Regions from separate parts of the Micromonospora sp. L32 genome, predicted to be linked through region 3. Evidence: riboswitches for the same ligand, from Rfam matches in the RefSeq annotation. Region 3 holds a riboswitch; each other region holds the start of a gene.
The links. Region 3 has a riboswitch for cyclic di-AMP ahead of ACTMTB_RS13865 (coiled-coil domain-containing protein). Riboswitches for the same ligand answer to the same signal wherever they lie in the genome.

Region 1 (5,908 bases), on a different contig from region 3:
GACGACCGCTGTATTCGCGGACAGCAGCTCGCGGAAGGCGGGCGTCGATCCGCTCCGAGCCGACCGGACAGTGGGCGAGGGTCAGGTTGGCGCTCGCCCGGGTGGCGGCGCGGGCCTCGTCACCAGGGACCGAGATGAGCCCGGCCAACGCGGCCTCGTCAGGTGCGAACCAGACGAGTAGTTCGGCGGCGTACGCGGCCAACTGCGGGTCCGGATCGGTGAGCCAGCGGACGTACCGGTCGGTGTGCCGGGCTCCAGCATGGAAGGCGTCGGCCTCCCAGCGGACCGCCACGTTGTCAGCCAGCTCCGCAACCTCCTCGTGCTCGAACAGGTCCTCGGCCTCCAGATGCCGCTCCACCAGGGCCGCCTGGTCGTCGGTGATCCCCTCGGCGGCGGCGAAGGTCCGCCGCGGGTCGAACGGCAGCTCGTCGTCGCGCCGGTCGCCGAGCACCACCGAACGGAGCAGGTCGGCCACCGCTGCCCGGTCCGGGGTGTCCGGGTCGTCAGCGAGCGCCACCAGGAACGGCACCACGTGACAACTTGCCCCCCACCGCGTGCCCTGGTGGTAGACGTTGCCGAACAGCTCGGACAAGGCACGGCGCCGGACCGGCACCTCCGCCGAGCGCAACGCCCGCAACTGTTCCGGTACGTCGACGGCCGGCCCATACGCGTGGTGCAGCGACTCCCACGGGACCTCGTCGAGCCCGGCAACCGGGTCGGTCAGTTGATCCATCCAGCGGTTCTACCAGCGGCAGGGAGCCGACAACAGCGGCTGACATCACTCGTTGACATCAACGATGGCGGCCGAAGCCAGATGAGTGCGAACGGGCGTCGGCTCCGACCCGAACCTGGTGGACGCCAGCGGACGCTACGACTCTTGACGAAAGCGCCTTGTAGGCGAGGCGTCAGGCAGCAGCAGTCTGCGATGGTTGAGACGCCGGACGGCACCATAATGGCCGCATGGCGAAGTCGATGATCGACGGGGAGTGGCAGCAGTTCGTCTCGTACGGCACCCGCACCGGCAAGCTCGCGACGACCCGGGCCGACGGCTCGCCGCACGTCGTCCCAGTGTGGTTCGTACTCGACGGCGACGACGTGCTGTTCAACACCGGCAAGACCTCGGTGAAGGGCCGCAACCTCGCCCGCGACGGCAGGGCCGTGCTGTGCGTCGACGACGAGAAACCGCCGTACGCGTTCGTGACGCTGCGTGGGCGCGCGACGATCACCGAGGACCTGCCCGAGATGCGGCGGTGGGCGATCCGGATCGCCGAGCGCTACATGGGGCCGGACCTGGCCGAGGCATACGGGGCGCGCAACGCCGTGCCGGGCGAGCTGCTGGTGCGCCTGACCGTGGAGAAGGTCGTCGGGCACACCGGCATCTCCGACTGAGCGACCGCCCGCGCGGAAGCAGCGAAGAAGCATCGAACGTGCCGCCTGCGGCCGACCCGTCACGACAGCAGGCGGCGTGGCAGCCGAGCTGAGCGGCGCCGTGGCGAGGTCCGGCATGGACGGAGAGCTCGAACGTCCGGCAGGTGGTCCCGAGCCGCATGCGACCCACGACGGCGACGCCCGCGTCCGCAACCGGTCACAGGTACGGGTCGAGCAGGGCCAGCACCGCCGCCGGGTCCTCCACGTGCGCGTTGTGGCCGAGGCCGGGCAGGGTCGCCACCGGCACGCCCAGCTCGGCGAGCTGCGCGTCGCTGACCATCGGGTCGTGCTCGCCCCGGGCCAGCAGCACCGGGACGTCGGTGGCGGCCAGCAGGGCCGGCAGCTCCGGCGCGCCCACCGCGAAGGCGGCCGGGTCCATGGCCAGCCGCCAGCGGCCGTCCTCGGCACGCAGCCCCGCGTCGACCACCGGATGGTCCGGCGCGAAGAGCCCGCCGAGGCCGGCCACCTTCAGGTAGCGGCGGGCCGCCTCGTCCCGGGTGGCGAACCAGGTCACCGGGCGCTCCGCCAGCTCGCGCGCCCGGGCCAGCTCGGCCGGCGACCAGACCGCCTTGATGCCCAGCCCGACCACCGCGTCCACCGGGAGCCCGGCGTCGCGGGCGGCCAGCGCCAGCGCGACCACCCCGCCGAGGGAGTGGCCGAGGACGACCAGGCGGTCACTCGGGCGGGCCCCCTCGGGCACCGGGCCGAGCCCCGCCGCGACCTGCTCCGCGAACCCCGCGAAGGAGTACCCCGGCAGCGGCGGCGAGAAGCCGTGGCCGGCCAGGTCCGGCGCCAGCCAGCGGCCCGGCCAGCGGTGTTCCAGCAGCGGCGCCCAGGGCAGCCACACGTCGCCGGTGGTGCCCATCCCGTGCAGCAGCAACAGCAGCCGGCGGGTACCCGAGTCGTCGGTCATGGGCCGCAGTGTGCCACCGCCCGGTCGCGGCGCGCGAGACCCGCGCCAACGGCGACGGGCACCGGCCCCCAGGGGAGCCGGTGCCCGGACGAGCGACGGTATTGGATCAGGCGGAGTAGCCGCGGGTGGCGATCCAGTTCGCCAGGTCGATGGTGCTGACCCAGTACGACGGCAGGTTCGGGTCCGCCGAGTCGGCGATCCGGACCGTCCGGCCGTCGTTCTTGTAGCCGACCACCGCGATGTAGTGGCCGCCCGGGAAGGAGTGCCAGCCGCCGTCGGTGTCGGTGGCGCTCCCCGCCACGTTCACCACGACGCCCCGGCCGTCGGTGATCGCCGCGATCACGTCGGCCTGGAGCCGGTCGATCTGCGCGGAGCTGGGGGTGCCCCGGAACATCCGAGTCCGGTACGGGTCGCCCTTGACGATCTGGTTCAGGACCCGGGTCGTGTCCAGCGCCGAGTTGGTGCCCATCTCGGTGGTGCCGAGCGGGCCGGCCAGCTCGTCCTGGGTCCGCTCGATGCCCGCCGCGCTGAGCGCGTTGCGCACCGCGGCCGGACCGCAGTTGTAGAAGGTGGTCTGCGCCTGGTAGTCGTAACGGAGGACCTTGGTCGACGGCGGCTTGGGGGCCGCCTTGCGGGTCAGGTCCGGGTCCGCCTTGGCCTTGGTGGCGCTCGCCGACGGCGAGGGGCTGGCCGAGGGCGACGGCTTGTGGGACGGGGCGGCGACGCGGGCCTGGCTGCGGGTCGCGACGTCGTCCAGCCGGGGCGCCACCTCGGCGACGGCGGCCGAGGTCTGCTGGCGGGCGGGCGCCTCGTCGGCGAGCAGCGTGCTGGCGCCGGAGACGAGCACGAGCGCGGCGGCCGAGCCGGCGACCAGCTGGTAGGACCGCTTGGTGGCCAGGCGTCGCAGCTGCCGCTTCAGGGGGTGCTTCACGTGTTTTCCTCCACGGTACGAGGGCGGGAGCGGCGTGCCGGACCGGCGCGTGACGGGACGTCACGCGCGGCGTCAGAACCGGTGTGCGAGGCCGCTCGGCGGGGGTGCGCCCGGTCGGTGACCGGGCGGCGAGGTGGGGCCGGGATCAGCGCGCGAGGGCGCGGCGGACCGGCACGAACACCCCGGTACCGAGGTGGAGAGCAAGCCGAGGAATGCGAGGGAGCAGCAAAAGTTGGAACTCCTTCCGACACCGCCTACCGGGTTAGCTGACGGATTCGGGCGGGAAGAGCGCCCTACCACGGGCCGTGGCCCGCGGATTCACCCCGGACGTGCATGGGTCCCCGGTTCGTGGAATCACGATTGAGCGGGTCGGCGCGGCGTCGCCTCTTGCGATCGGAAACCGCACCGGACCCGGGCGACATTACTGGTCGGTCACGTGTCGGCCAAGCGCCGCCAGCTGCTTAAACATGATCAGGGCGACAAATTTGCCGTACAGTTCGACACTGACGTCACTCAATGGGACAGGCGGTTGTTCCGGGACCGTCGGGCGACAACCGGACAGCGCGGCGGCAAACACTGCCGATCGTCGCGATCGATGTCACCGCCTGTGACCGGATGACCGGTTTCCCGATCGCCGTGACGCGACTCACGGAAATACGGGTAACAATTTGGTCGCGTCCTCAGCCCACCCGGGCCGGCCGCCACCGCGCCGCGAGCGCGGTCCGGGCCGTCGCCGTCGCCGTCCGCTGGGCGGGCAGCCGCGCGGGACGCAGCCGCTCCGCCGCCGCGTACGCCTCGACGGCGAGCGCGCGGGCCGCCTCGGCGGCCAGTTCGGCGTCCCGCCACGCCGACCGCTCCCGCCCGGCCGCCGCCCGGTACGCGTCCCGCCGGCCGTCGCGTACCGCCCGGGCCAGCAGCACCTCCTGCTCGACGGGGTGCCGCCGGGGGTCCCAACCGTCCCGGTGCGCGAAGACGTCCCGCAGCCGCTCCACCGGCAGCTCACCGCGCCAGTGGGCCGCCACCGCCGCCTGGTGCAGCCAGCGCTCCCGGCCCGCGTACTCGGCCGGCGTGCGCGGGGTACGCGGGGCGGGCAGCGCGGCGGCGCCGGTGAACCGGCGGGCGGCGGTCTCCGCCTCGTCGTACGCCGTCCAGGCCCGGTCCACCTCCTCCTGGGCGGCCAGCCAGGCATCCCGCCACCGGCGCGCGGTCTGGGCGGCGCCGGCCGCCGCGACGGCGACCTCCTCGGCGTACCGGCGCAGGTCCGCCAGCTCGGTCGCGGGGTCGGCGGCCGGGTCGACGACCGGCTCGTCGGGGGCCGGGTCCCGCTCGGGGCGGGCGACCAGCACGGTGAGCACGGTCAGGGCGAGCACGAGCAGGGCCGACCAGATGGCGGCGGCGGTCGGGACCTCGACGAGGAACTGGTAGAGGACGGTGTTCACGGTGGGCACCTCCCGGAAGCGGGATGCGGAAAGAGGAGTCCCACACCGGCCCGGGGGGCGACGGGGCGAGGCCGGGGCGGCGCCGCGTGCCGGGGGCGGGTGCGGTGGTGAGGTTCTCGAGGGCGCGGTCGCGGGTGGCCCCGCGTGGCGGTCAGCCGAGCGGCGGGGCGCGGGGACCGGTCGCGGCGGCGGCCAGCCCGGTCAGGGGCAGCGGCGGCGAGGTGACCGGATGGGCCGGCCGGCCGACCGGGTCGATCGAGGTGACCGGAGCGAGCGGGGCGGCGGGCGGGGCGACGAATGCGCGGCCCTCGCTCTGGGCGTCGCCGGCGGCGAGCGCCACGGCGGGGACGGCGGCCGCGCGGACCGCGAACCCGTCGGGCACCGCCAGATCGACGAGGATCGGTGCGCCCGCCGGGCTGGGAGCGGCGGTGAGCGCGCCGGCGTCCGGCACGGCCGGACCGCCGAGGGAGAGCGCGACCGCCAGGGCGAGGCCGGTCAGCAGCCGGGAACTCCAGCGCGCCACCCACCACAGAGGACTGGTGAGCGCGACCGGGAGCACGGCACCACGCTACCGCCGATGCCGGGTGATCGCAGCGTCGCCGGGCGTGTCGGCGCGGCGCTCACCAACGTGCGTCGCGACAGTCGCCCGCCCGTTTGCGGCGTGTCGCGCCCTCCCCGGCGAACGTCACCGCGACACGCCGCAAACCGCGCGAGGCGCACGGGCAGCGGACCGGACCGGGTACCGGCCGGGGTGGACGGGGGGTCAGTGGGGGTCGCGCGGGCCCGCGTACTCGATGGGTCGGCCAGCCGGCGCGCCGTCGGCGGCCGCCCGCGGCGCCGGCGTGGGGCGCGGCGTCGGCGCCGCCGCCGCGTCCAGGGTGGACGGGGCGGGACGGGGCCGGCGACGGGGTGCCAGGCGGCGCATCATCGGCGTCTCGACCCAGCGGTGCAGCAGGGCGGCCAGCACCAGGTTCACGGCCAGGAAGCCGAGCACCGCCAGCGGTCCCCACCAGCCGGGCAGCCCGACGCCGAGGTGGCCGGTGGCCCGCAGCACGGTGACCATCACCAGCACGTGCACCAGGTAGAAGGCGAAGGAGACCTCACCGAGCCAGACCAGCCGGCGGTGCCGCCAGGGCGAGGGCCGACCGCGCACGTCGGCGTCCGCCGCGGCGGTGATGACCAGGATGTACGCCACGG
Region 2 (5,908 bases), on a different contig from region 3:
CGTCGAGGCGGACATCAGCGCCGCGGCGAGCGCCGGGCTCAGCGCCACCCCCGCGAAGGCCAGCACGCCGGCCGCCAGCGGCAGCGCCACCACGTTGTAGCCGGCCGCCCAGGCAAGGTTCTGCCGCATCTTCCGGTACGCCGCCCGGCTCAGCCGGACCACCCCGGCGACGCCGCGCGGGTCGGAGGAGGCGAGCACCACCCCGGCCGACTCGATCGCCACGTCGGTGCCCGCCCCGATCGCGATCCCCACGTCGGCCCGGGCCAGCGCCGGCGCGTCGTTGACCCCGTCGCCGACCATCGCCACCCGCAGCCCCCGGCGTTGCAGCGCGGTAACCTTCCGGTCCTTGTCGGCGGGGAGCACCTCGGCGAAGACCTCGTCGACGCCGGGCCGGAAACCGAGGTCCGCGGCGACCGCCTCGGCCACCGTGCGGGCGTCCCCGGTGATCATCGCGATGCTGCGAACCCCCTCGGCACGCAGTTCCGCGATCGCCTCCCGGGCCTCGGGGCGTACCTGGTCGGCGAGCGCGAGCAGGCCGAGGACGGTGTCCGGCAGGCGGACCAGGTGCAGCACCGCCGCGCCGCGCTCGGCCCAGCGCCGGGCCGCCGGCTCCAGCGCCCCGGGCAGCTCCAGCCCCTGCTCGCGCAGGAGCGCGGGGCCACCGACCGCGTACGGCGTACCGTCGATCTCGGCCCGGACGCCGCGCCCCGGCAGCGAACGGAAGCCGGCGGCCGGGGCCGGGTCGCCGCGCTCGGCGGCGGCCGCGACGATCGCCCGGGCCAGCGGGTGTTCGCTGTCCGCCTCGACCCCGGCGGCGAGCCGCAGCACCTCGTCCTCGCCGGTCCCCGGCGCGGCGGCCACCCCGACCACGGCGTGCTCGCCCCTGGTGAGGGTGCCGGTCTTGTCGAAGAGCACCACGTCGACGGTGCGCATCCGTTCCAGTGCGAGCCGGTCGCGGACCAGCACGCCGGAGCGGGCGGCCAGCGCGGTGGAGAGCGCGATCACCAGCGGGATGGCCAGGCCGAGCGCGTGCGGGCAGGCGATCACCAGGACCGTGACGGTCCGGACCACCGCCTCGTCCCGCTCGCCCAGCGCGGTCCACCCCACGACGGTCAGCACGGCGGTGCCGGTGGCGACGTAGAAGAGCCAGGCGGCGAAGCGGTCCGCCAGCGCCTGCGCCCGCCCGCCGGACTGCTGCGCCTGTGCCACGAGGCGCTGGATGCCGGCGAGGGTGGTCTGGTCGCCGACGGCCTCCACCCGAACCCGGATCGCCGAGTCGGTGGCGACGGTGCCGGCCACCACCCGGTCCCCGACCATCCGGGAGACCGGGCGGGACTCGCCGGTGACCATCGACTCGTCCAGCTCGGCGGCCCCGTCGACGATCCGCCCGTCGGCCGGCACCCGCCCACCGGGGCGGACCAGCACCACGTCGGCCACCCGCAGGCCGCTCACCGGCACCCGTTCGGTGCCGCCCTGCGGCCCGACCCGCTCGGCGTCGTCGGGGAGCAGCGCGGCCAGCGCCGCGAGGGCGCCCCGCGCCTGCCCGACGGCCTTCATCTCCTGCCAGTGCCCGAGCAGCATGATGGTGACCAGGGCGGCCAACTCCCACCAGAAGTCCAGCTCGAAGGCGCCCAGGCTGGTGGCGAGCGAGGCGGCGTACGCGACGCTGATCGCCATCCCGATCAGCAGCATCATGCCCGGGGCCCGGTCGCGCACCTCGCGCACCGCGCCGACGAGGAACGGCCAGCCGCCCCACCAGAAGACCACCGAGCCGAGCACCGGCCCGACCAGGGACCGGCCGGGGAACTCCAGCGAGTAGCCGAACCACTCCATCACCATGTGGCTGGTGGCGACCACGGGCAGGGTCAGCGCCAGGCAGAGCCAGAACCGGCGGCGGAACATCTCCGGGTCGTGGCCGGCGTGCCGGTCGTGCCCCCGGTGCCGGTCCGACCCCGGGTGCCGCGCCGGTCCGGCGTGCTGGTCCATGCCCCCACGATGCCCGGTGAGCGCGCTGCCGACGGCACGAACCGGGCGGACCCGCACCGAACCTGGCTACGATTCACCGGCCATGACTCGCCATCCGCCGCTGCTGCCGCCGGCCCGCGTACCGCGCCGGGCTCGGCCGCCGTCAGCGACCGCCCGGGCGGGTCGCCACGCCGGGCGACCGCGCCGTCCGATCGCGCTGGGTGACCCCGCCGGCACCCAGGGCCCACACCGGGGTACGCGGCCCGCCACGCGCGTCCCGCCGGTGAACCGAACGGCCGGCTGACACGTACCCCGCCCTGGATCGTTGGGAGACTCGCAATGGGCGCCGACCACACCCGTCCCGCTCCGTCCGCCCCATCGGGGGTGCGGCGGATCCTCGTCGCGACGGTGGTCCCGCTGTTCGTCGTCACGGTGATCGCCGCCCTGGTGCTGTGGCCGCGCGACTCGCGGCAGGCCGACGGCGGCGCCGAGCCGGCACGCCACCACGGCACGGTGACCCGGGTGGTGACCGAACCCTGCCCGCCGACCCCGGAGGCACCGCCCGGCGCGGCCGAAGGGCCGTGCGGGACCGTGACGGTCCGGGTCGAGCAGGGCCCGGACAGCGGCCAGCAGGTGGAGACACCGGTGCCCGCCGGTCCGGGCGCGCCCACCGTCGCGGTGGGCGACGAGGTGGTGCTGGTCCAGCTCGCCGACCCGGCCGACCCCACCGCCACCAGCTACCAGATCGCCGAACACCAGCGGGGCAAGCCCCTGGTGTGGCTGGTGGCGCTCTTCGCGGCGGCGATCGTGGCGTTCGGCCGGCTGCGCGGACTGGCCGCACTGGCCGGGCTGGGCGCCAGCTTCGCCATCCTGCTGACCTTCGTCGTACCCGGCATCGCGGCGGGCGGCTCGCCGCTGCTGATCGCGATCACCGGCTCGGCGCTGATCATGTTCGTGGTGCTGTACCTGACCCACGGGATCACCGCGCAGACCTCGGTGGCGGTCCTCGGCACCCTCGGCAGCCTGGTGCTGACCGGACTGCTCGGCAGCCTGGCCACCGCCGCCACCCACCTGACCGGGTTCGGCAGCGAGGAGGCCACCACGCTGTCGATGTACCAGCGTGACGTCGACCTGCACGGGCTGCTGCTGGCCGGCATCATCATCGGCTCGCTCGGCGTGCTCGACGACGTCACCGTCACCCAGGCCGCCACCGTCACCGAGCTGGCGCACGCCAACCCCGGACTGTCCCGGACGCAGCTCTACCGGGCCGCCACCCGGGTCGGCCGGGCGCACATCGCCTCCACGGTGAACACCATCGTGCTCGCGTACGCGGGCGCCTCGCTGCCGCTGCTGCTCCTGCTCACCGCCGACAGCCGTCCGGTGAGCCAGATCCTCACCAGCGAGTTCCTGGCTCAGGAGATCGTCCGCAGCGCGGTGGCGACGCTCGGCCTGGTCGCCGCCGTACCGCTGACCACCGCGCTGGCCGCGCTGGTCGCCACCGCCGGTCGTGGCCCGGCCGACGATCCGGCCCGGGACACCGGACCGGCACCCACGCCCCGCCCCTCCGCCGACCGGGACGCGGCGCTCGAGGCGCTGAGCGCGTCGCGTCCCGGCGGACCGTCCACCCCGGCCCCCGCACGGTGGCCCGACCCGGAAAGGAGCACGGACACCGCATGGTGAGACTCCGCTGCGTGACCGACGCCGACGCGGAACCTGACGAACGCGTCACTCGTCACGCATCGCTACGACGAAATAACGCTTTTAGTCGGGTTCTGGACGTAGATCCCCGGTACGACTCTCGGGTAACCTCGCTGCCGGTCACCGCCGAAGGCGCGCAGCGGCGCCTGCGGTACCGCCGCCCAATCGCCGCGAGGCGAGCCGGGGAACCAGGTACATGGGGTGAATCCGCGCGAGCGGTAGGGGCCACTTCCGTCCCGAACCCGTCAGCTAACCCGGTCGGCGGTCGACGGAAGGGAACACTGTGACGGCACCCCTGCGCCGCTGGTTGACTCCGGTGGTGGCCGTGTTCGCCGCGCTGGCCATCCTCGGCGGGCCGACAGCCGCGATCGCCGCGCCCTCGACCCCCACCCCCTCCGGGCACGAGGAGGACGGCGAGCCCAAGCTGCTCACCGACGTCATCGAGCTGCGCAACCGCGAGTACTCCAAGGCCAAGACGCAGCTGGAGAAGTCCAAGAAGCGCCAGCAGCAGCTCGGGCTGGAGGTGCGGCGCGCGCAGGACGAGCTGGCGGCGTTGCAGCCGACGGTCTCGCAGATCGCGGCGCAGTCGTACCGGACCGGCCGGATCGGCGCGGTGGCGATGCTGCTGGAGAGCGACGCCCCGGACTCGTTCGTCCGGCGCGCCGCCGCCCTGGACGAGCTGAACATGGTCAACGCGCAGAAGCTGGCCAAGGTCACCGCCGCCAAGAACCGCGCGGAGCAGGCCAAGCTGGCGCTCGACGCCGAGGTGCGCGAGCAGCAGAAGCTCACCAACGACATGGCCCGGGAGAGCCGGGAGGCGGAGAAGGCCCTCCAGCTGGTCGGTGGCCGGGGCTTCACCGGCGGCCTGGTCGACGCGACCTCGCCGGTCGCCCGGATCGGCCCCGGCCGGACGGCCGACGGCGGCTGGCGGCCCGAGTCGCGCACCGAGAACGACCCGACCACCTCCGGCACCATCACGCCGCGCACACTGCACGCGTACAAGGAGGTCCGGCGGGCCGGCTTCACCCGGTTCGCGGGCTGCTACCGGCCAGGTGGGCCGTGGGACCACCCGAAGGGCAAGGCCTGCGACTGGTCGTTGCAGCGGAGCGGCTTCGCGCCCTGGTACAACAACGACACCCGGATGTACGGCAACAACCTCGCCGCGTTCCTGATCCGCAACGCCGACCGGCTCGGCATCTACTACGTGATCTGGAACCGGCAGATCTGGTTCCCGGCGACCGGGTGGAAGTCGTACAGCGGACCGTCGAACCACACCGACCACGTACACATGTCGATGCTCTAGCGCGCGACGCGTACCGAACGAGGGCCGTCCCCGGTGGGGCGGCCCTCGTCGCGTGCGGGGGGTTTCAGCCGGCGACGGCGGTCGCCCGACCGTCGGCCTGGGCCGGCACGACGCTCGGCACCGCGGCCACCGTCCGCACCTCACCGGCGCTAAGCCGGTACGACATGCCGACCACCGCGCACCGCCCCTCGGCGACCGCGGCGGCCAGTACGGCGGAGTTGCCCAGCAGCGCCTCGACGGTCTGCGCGATGTGGATGTCGACGATCCCGTCAACGTCGTCGACGCCCTGCTCGGCGGCCCGCTGGAGGCTCGGTACCACCGCGTCCACCACCGCCCGCAGGTGCCCGACCGGCGGCGTGCCGGTCCGCGCGGCGTCCCGGGCGGCCTGCACCGCCCCGCAGGAGTCGTGGCCGAGCACCACCACCAGCGGGGTGCCCAGGACGCTCACCGCGTACTCGACGCTGCCGAGCACCTCGGGGCCGGCGGTGTGCCCGGCGGTACGCACCACGAAGAGGTCACCCAGACCCCGGTCGAAAATGATCTCGGCGGCGAGGCGGGAGTCGGAGCAGCCGACGATCACCGCGAACGGGTGCTGGCCGTCGGCGACCGCCGTCCGGTGCAGCGAGTCCTGGTTGGGGTGGCGCTGCGCGCCCGTCACGAAGCGCCGGTTGCCGGCGTGCAGCTCGGCGAGCGCCTGCGTCGGATCGGTCAGGGTCATTGCCTCACCTCGGTCCCTCGCGAGATCGGCCTGGTCACACCCGGCCGGCGACGGAGGCGGCCTCGCCGCCCACCGTCACACGCAGCGAAAGATACGTCAAGGTATACGTGATACAGATTTCATACATTACCGGGACGTGGGCAGCGTGTTTCGCCGCCGTGTCCCCGGGCCGCGCCCGGACGGCTCCGGGTGCGCGGAGGCCAGGGCGGAAATGCCGGCCGGCT
Region 3 (5,908 bases):
AGCAGCGCGCCTTCGAGGACGAGATCATCGACCGGCCGGAGTTCCGCGAGTTCCTCAAGGCGTGGTGGCCCCGGCTGCACCCGCGGCACGTGCTGGGCTGGCTGGCCCGGCCGGAGCGGCTGCGCCGCTACGCCGGCGGCATCCTGTCCCGGGCGGAGACCGCGCTGCTGGTCGAGGCGTACCGGGCGCTGGACGCGCAGGGGCTGACGGTGGCCGACATCGCCCTGCTCGACGAGCTGGACGCGCTGCTGGGCAAGCCGGTGCGGCCGGCCCGGGCCAAGCGCGACCCGTACCAGCTGGCCGGCGGCGTCCGCGAGCTGAGCACGTTCGCCGACCGGCAGCGGGCCGCCCGGGCGGCGGCCCGGGAACGTCCGGAGGACTACCGCGACTACGCGCACGTGGTGGTGGACGAGTCGCAGGACGTCTCGCCGATGCAGTGGCGGATGATCGGGCGGCGCGGCCGGCTCGCCTCCTGGACGGTGGTGGGCGACCCGGCGCAGACCGCCTGGACGGGTGACCCGCAGGAGCTGGACCGGGCGCGGGACCAGGCGCTCGGCCGGCGCCGGCGGCACCGCTTCGCGCTGACCACGAACTACCGCAACTCGGCGGAGATCTTCGCGGTGGCGGCGGCGGAGATCCGCCGGCTCTACCCCGACCTGAAGCTGCCGACGGCGGTCCGCTCCACCGGCGTGGAGCCGGTCGCGCTGACCGTCGCCGCCGACCGGCTGCCGGCGGCGACCGTGCAGGCCGTGGACGCGCTGCTCACCGAGGTGGAGGGCACCGTCGGCGTGATCACGCCGGTGCCGCGCCGCGACGAGGTGGCCGGCTGGCTGGGCGGCCGCGGCGGCTCCCGGCTCCAGGTGGTGACCAGCCTCCAGGCCAAGGGCATGGAGTACGACGGCGTCGTGCTCATCGCCCCGAGCGAGATCCGGGCCGACCCCGGCTCGGGCGTGCGCACCCTCTACGTCGCCCTCTCCCGCGCCACCCAACGCCTCACCACCATCGACCCCACCCCCTGACCCCGCCCCAGGGGTCGGGCACGTTCCGAGAATGAGTGGCTGTACCGGGCGCGGCGGCCACTCGTTCTTTGAAGGTGGGGGAAGGCGTGCGGGGTTAGTTGCATACATAGCGATGTGAGCATAGATTGGGTTCGGGCCGCCGGGGCGACGGAAGGTGTGGGCGTGGGCGCAGGTCATGACCACCACGGGTCGGTCACGAACGCGGCGCACCGCCACCGGGGGCGACTCTGGGCGGCCTTCGCGCTGCTCGCCACGCTGATGGTGGTCGAGGCCGTCGCCGCGTTCGGCACCGGCTCGCTGGCCCTGCTCTCCGACGCCGGGCACATGTTCACCGACGTGCTCGGCATCGGCATGGCGCTGGCCGCCATCACCGCCACCCGGCACGGCGACCGGGACCCGCAGCGCACCTTCGGGCTCTACCGGCTCGAGGTGCTGGCCGCGCTCGCCAACGCCGTCCTGCTCAGCGGGGTGGCCATCTACGTGCTGATCGAGGCGGTCCGCCGGTTCGGCGACCCGCCGGAGGTGCGGACCGGGCCGATGCTGGCGGTGGCGGTGCTCGGCCTGCTGGCCAACCTCGTCGCGTTCGCGCTGCTGCGTCCCGGGGCGCAGGAGAGCATCAACCTGCGCGGGGCGTACCTGGAGGTGCTCGGCGATCTGCTCGGCTCGCTGGGCGTGATCGGGGCCGCGCTGCTCATCGCCGGCACCGGCTGGTGGTGGGCCGACCCGGCGGTGGCGGTCGCGATCGGCCTGTTCATCCTCCCCCGCACCTGGCGACTCGGCCGCGCCGCGGTGCGCATCCTGGTCCAGGCCGCCCCGGAGCACCTGCAGGTGACCGCCGTGCACGACCGGCTGACCGCCGTCCCCGGCGTCGCCGAGGTGCACGACCTGCACGTCTGGACGCTCACCTCCGGCATGGAGGTCGCCTCCGCCCACCTCACCATGGTCCCCGGCGCCGAGGTCGGCACGGTGCTGGCCGCCGCCCGCACCGCCCTGCACGAGGACTTCCACATCGAGCACGCCACCCTCCAGATCGAGCCGGGGGCCGCCCCCGGCGCCTGCGGGCAGGTCGAGTGGTGACGAAATCGGACACCTATTGTCCCATTGTGTCACCTACACCAGGATTCACTCCAGTACCCTCAGTCACGAAACGGGCGGGTGTCACACCCGTACCGGTAGGCTCGGTCCCGGCCTCCGCCAGGCGGCACCCTCCGGTGCCGGCGGTGGCCGCCGCCTAATCGCCTGCCAGGGCGAGCCGGGGAACCATGTTCGTGGGGTGCATCCGCGTCAGCGGTAGGGATCTTCCGTCCCGAACCCGTCAGCTAACCCGGTCGGCGGCTGACGGAAGGACATGTGCATGCACGTACGACGTACCACCGCACGGCTGGCGGCCGCGGTCGTCGCGACGCTCGCCCTCGGGGTGTCGTCCGCGCCGGTCCCGGCGACCGCCGCTCCCCCCGCCACCCGGCTCGCCGCCCCCGGCGACCCCGAGGGCGGCACCCCCGCGCTGCGCGCCCAGCTCGACGCGGCCAGCAAGGGCTGGATCGACGCCAAGGCCGCGCTGGAACGCTCCACCAAGCGGCAGCAGGAGCTCGGCAACCAGCTCAAGACCATCGAGTCGGAGCTGACCGTCCGGCAGGGCAAGGTCGGCGAGATCGCCGGCGTGGCGTACCGGACCGGGCGGCTCGGGCCGGTGTCGGCGCTGCTGAGCAGCTCCAGCCCCGAAGGCTTCCTGGACCGGGCGGCGGCGCTGGAGACCGTCGCCTCCAACGAGGACCGGGAGCTGCGCAACCTGCTCCGGACCCGCGACGACGCCACCCGCACCCGGGCCGCGCTCGACAAGGAGATCGTCGAGGAGCGCAAGCAGGTCGCGGTGATGGCCAAGCGCAAGCAACAGGCCGAGCGGGCGCTCGCGGTGGCCGCCGCGGACAAGCCCGCCGCCAGCACCGGGGGCGGCTCCAACGCCGGCACCTCCACCGCCAACGCCCGGCCGGCGCCGCGCAACCCCGACGGGTCGTGGCCCTCGGAGTCGTGCAGCGTCAACGACCCGACCCCGGCCAACGGCTGCATCACCCCGCGCATGCTCAACGCGCTCAAGCAGAGCCAGGCGGCCGGCTTCACCCGGTACGTCTCCTGCTACCGCCCCAGCGGCTCGGGCGAGCACCCCAAGGGCCGGGCCTGCGACTTCGCCGCGCAGAAGAGCGGCTTCGGCGGCGACGCGACCGGCGGCGACCGGACGTACGGCAACAACCTGGCCGCGTACCACGTCCGCAACGCCGACCGGCTCGGGGTGCTGTACGTGATCTGGTACCGGCAGATCTGGCTGCCCAGCAGCGGGTGGAAGTCGTACAGCGGGGCCGGCGGGGACCCGTCCAGCGACCACACCAACCACGTGCACCTGTCGGTCTACTGACCGACCGGCGGCGGGGCCCGTCCGAGGCGGACGGGCCCCGCCGTACGCGCGCCGACGTACCCGGGATGTCGTCGCCCGGCCCACGACGCAGCGCAACGGCCGGGCGAGCATCGAGGCATGACCCGACTCTCCCCCGACGGCCGCAAGACCCTGCTCACCCTGCACCTGGTGACCGCGCTGGGCTGGCTCGGCGCGGACCTCGTGCTGCTCACCCTCGGCATCGCCGGGCTGCGCGGCGCCGACCCGGGCGTGGTCTACCCGGCGGCGGCGCTGGTGGCGACCTGGCTCTTCGCGCCGCTGAGCGTGCTGGTCTGGGTGGTCGGCGTGACCAGCGCGCTGCTGACCCCCTGGGGGCTGCTGCGCTGGCGCTGGGTGGTGGTCAAGCTGGTGCTCACCACGGTGATGATCGGCCTGGTGCTGTTCGCGCTGACGCCGAACCTGCGCGCCGCCGCCGGACCGGACGCCACCGCACACCAGCGCATCGACGTGGTGGTCGCCCCGGCCGTCTCCACCGGCCTGCTGGTCACCATGACCGTGATCTCCACCTGGAAGCCGTGGGGCCGCAACCGCCGGGCCGTCCGGCCGCCCCGCCGGACGGCGGCGACACCCGTCGGCCGCCGCTGAGTTGACGGGGGCGTCAGTTCGGGACCGGGCCGCCGTCGGCCTCCCGGTCCAGCACCGCGCCGAGGCGGCTGGCCAGGCCCAGGTGCGCGGCGCGGGCCTGCCGGAACGCGTACCCGAACAGCGGCGCCGGCGCGGAGAGGGTGATCTCCACGTCGATCCGCAGCACGTCGCCCTCCTCCTGGAGCCGGGTGTGGTTGCGCACCGTCGTGCCGGGCTGCTGCCGGGCCACCGTGACGATCTCGTCGTCGGTGACCACCAGCACGTCGGCCTGGTAGGTGACCGGGAACCGCAGCGGCCCCAGCTCCAGCCGGTCGGTGATGGCGTAGCTGGCCCGCGCGCCCGGACGGGTCGGCAGCTGGCGCACCCGGACGATCAGCGGATGCAGCTCCCCCTGCCGGGCCGGATCGCTCAACAGCGCCACCGCGTCCGCCCGTGAGCAGCGCGCCTGCACCGTGTAGCTGAACGACTCCCGCCGGACCACTCCGCCCTCCACCCCTCGTCGGTCGCCCGATCGTCCCGTACGACGGCCGGGCTGGCAATCGCAGGCGGCATGCGAGGCCACCGCCGTCAGCGGCGGCGCCGCGGTCTCCGCCGCCGCCCGGGTACGTGACGCGCAGCGCCACTGGGACACCGCTCGGGTACGTGACGCGGAGCGGCACTGGGACACCGCCGCGCGGGTGGCGCTGGACCTGCTGCCCCGGCTGACCGCCGGGCCGGTGGAGAGCGTGCTCAACGTCAACGCCCCGGACCTGCCGCACGGGCGGCTGCGCGGCGTGCGCCGAGGCACCCTGGCCGGCTTCGGCCAGGTGCAGATGACGGTGGCCGACCGCCGGTCCGGCGACGTGGCGCGGTCCGCGGGCGCGGGTCACCGCCACATCGGCGACATGGAGTGGATCACCAGGCCGGCGTCAGGCGCCGGGGAGGACCTCGGGGGTCGGGGCCGCGGCGCCGGCGAAGTAGGGCTCCGGCGCGCCGAAGAGGCCGAGCAGACCGGTGACCCAGAGCTGCCGGTGGACGAACCGGCTGGGCTCGGTGACCACCAGCTTGACGCCGCTGACCTCGGCCGTCTGGAACCCGGCGACCATCGCGCTGATACCGACGGAGTCGATGAAGGTGACGAGTCGCATGTTCAGCTCGATCCGGGACGGACGGCCTTTCGCGAGCACCTCGGCGATCGCCTCACGCACCTCGTACGCGGTGTCGACGTCGATCTCCCCTCGCGGAGCGATCTCCATGACACCACCAGGCAGAACCGACTTCACGATCGACAGGCTCACGCGAGCACCTCCACTCGCCCGTCCACGGGCGCCTCATCAGTACGCGGGCCGCGACCGAGAGTATTCCTCCGACGGCCTCGGTCGCCACCCCCCGGGATGAGCAATTCGCGGATCCGGAGGGACCGGACCCTTCTTCCCGAGTTTTTTCCTGGTCCCGTTCATCCCAACGAGCGACCGGGTTCGGCCGCTCCAACCGACCCAGGGTAGCGAGCCCGGTCCAGTCATTTCCGTACCCGGCCCGCCCGGCGAGCCCCGGTGCGCGCGCCGATCCCCCCGAGGTTGCCCCACCCGCCTAGGGTCGGCGGGCGAGGGTTCCACCACGACGGAAGGAACGATCGATGCTCAAGAGACTGCTCGGCCTGGCCGGTGTCGGTGCGCTGCTCGCTCTCGTACTGGCCTGCGGCTTCGGCGGCGGCGGGGACGACGACGATGACGACGACGACGATTTCGCCCGCGGCGTCGCGGTGGTCATGGTCCGCTGAGGGTCCGAACCGGGTTTGCGGCGCGTCCCGGATGGGCACTGGCGGGACAGGCGACCGTGACGCGCCGCAGACGTCGACGTCCGAAGTGGCCGCAGA

Region 1: another riboswitch for cyclic di-AMP. It lies ahead of ACTMTB_RS20785 (C39 family peptidase); the one in region 3 lies ahead of ACTMTB_RS13865 (coiled-coil domain-containing protein).
Region 2: another riboswitch for cyclic di-AMP. It lies ahead of ACTMTB_RS27150 (coiled-coil domain-containing protein); the one in region 3 lies ahead of ACTMTB_RS13865 (coiled-coil domain-containing protein).

The regions. Positions count from the first base shown of each region.
Region 1 is NZ_JBQHDD010000007.1:258,182-264,089, reverse strand. It holds gene ACTMTB_RS20795 (PPOX class F420-dependent oxidoreductase) at 961-1,389, shown strand; gene ACTMTB_RS20790 (alpha/beta fold hydrolase) at 1,586-2,341, opposite strand; gene ACTMTB_RS20785 (C39 family peptidase) at 2,448-3,272, opposite strand; cyclic di-AMP (ydaO/yuaA leader) riboswitch at 3,509-3,649, opposite strand; gene ACTMTB_RS20780 (hypothetical protein) at 3,953-4,711, opposite strand; gene ACTMTB_RS20775 (hypothetical protein) at 4,863-5,270, opposite strand; gene ACTMTB_RS20770 (acyltransferase family protein) at 5,475-5,908, opposite strand, start outside.
Region 2 is NZ_JBQHDD010000012.1:62,288-68,195, reverse strand. It holds gene ACTMTB_RS27160 (copper-translocating P-type ATPase) at 1-1,986, opposite strand, end outside; gene ACTMTB_RS27155 (YibE/F family protein) at 2,305-3,645, shown strand; cyclic di-AMP (ydaO/yuaA leader) riboswitch at 3,812-3,942, shown strand; gene ACTMTB_RS27150 (coiled-coil domain-containing protein) at 3,947-4,966, shown strand; gene ACTMTB_RS27145 (carbonic anhydrase) at 5,031-5,684, opposite strand.
Region 3 is NZ_JBQHDD010000004.1:419,567-425,474, forward strand. It holds gene ACTMTB_RS13855 (HelD family protein) at 1-1,019, shown strand, start outside; gene ACTMTB_RS13860 (cation diffusion facilitator family transporter) at 1,182-2,096, shown strand; cyclic di-AMP (ydaO/yuaA leader) riboswitch at 2,238-2,369, shown strand; gene ACTMTB_RS13865 (coiled-coil domain-containing protein) at 2,374-3,429, shown strand; gene ACTMTB_RS13870 (hypothetical protein) at 3,547-4,053, shown strand; gene ACTMTB_RS13875 (SRPBCC family protein) at 4,067-4,534, opposite strand; gene ACTMTB_RS13880 (STAS domain-containing protein) at 4,962-5,330, opposite strand; gene ACTMTB_RS13885 (hypothetical protein) at 5,669-5,812, shown strand.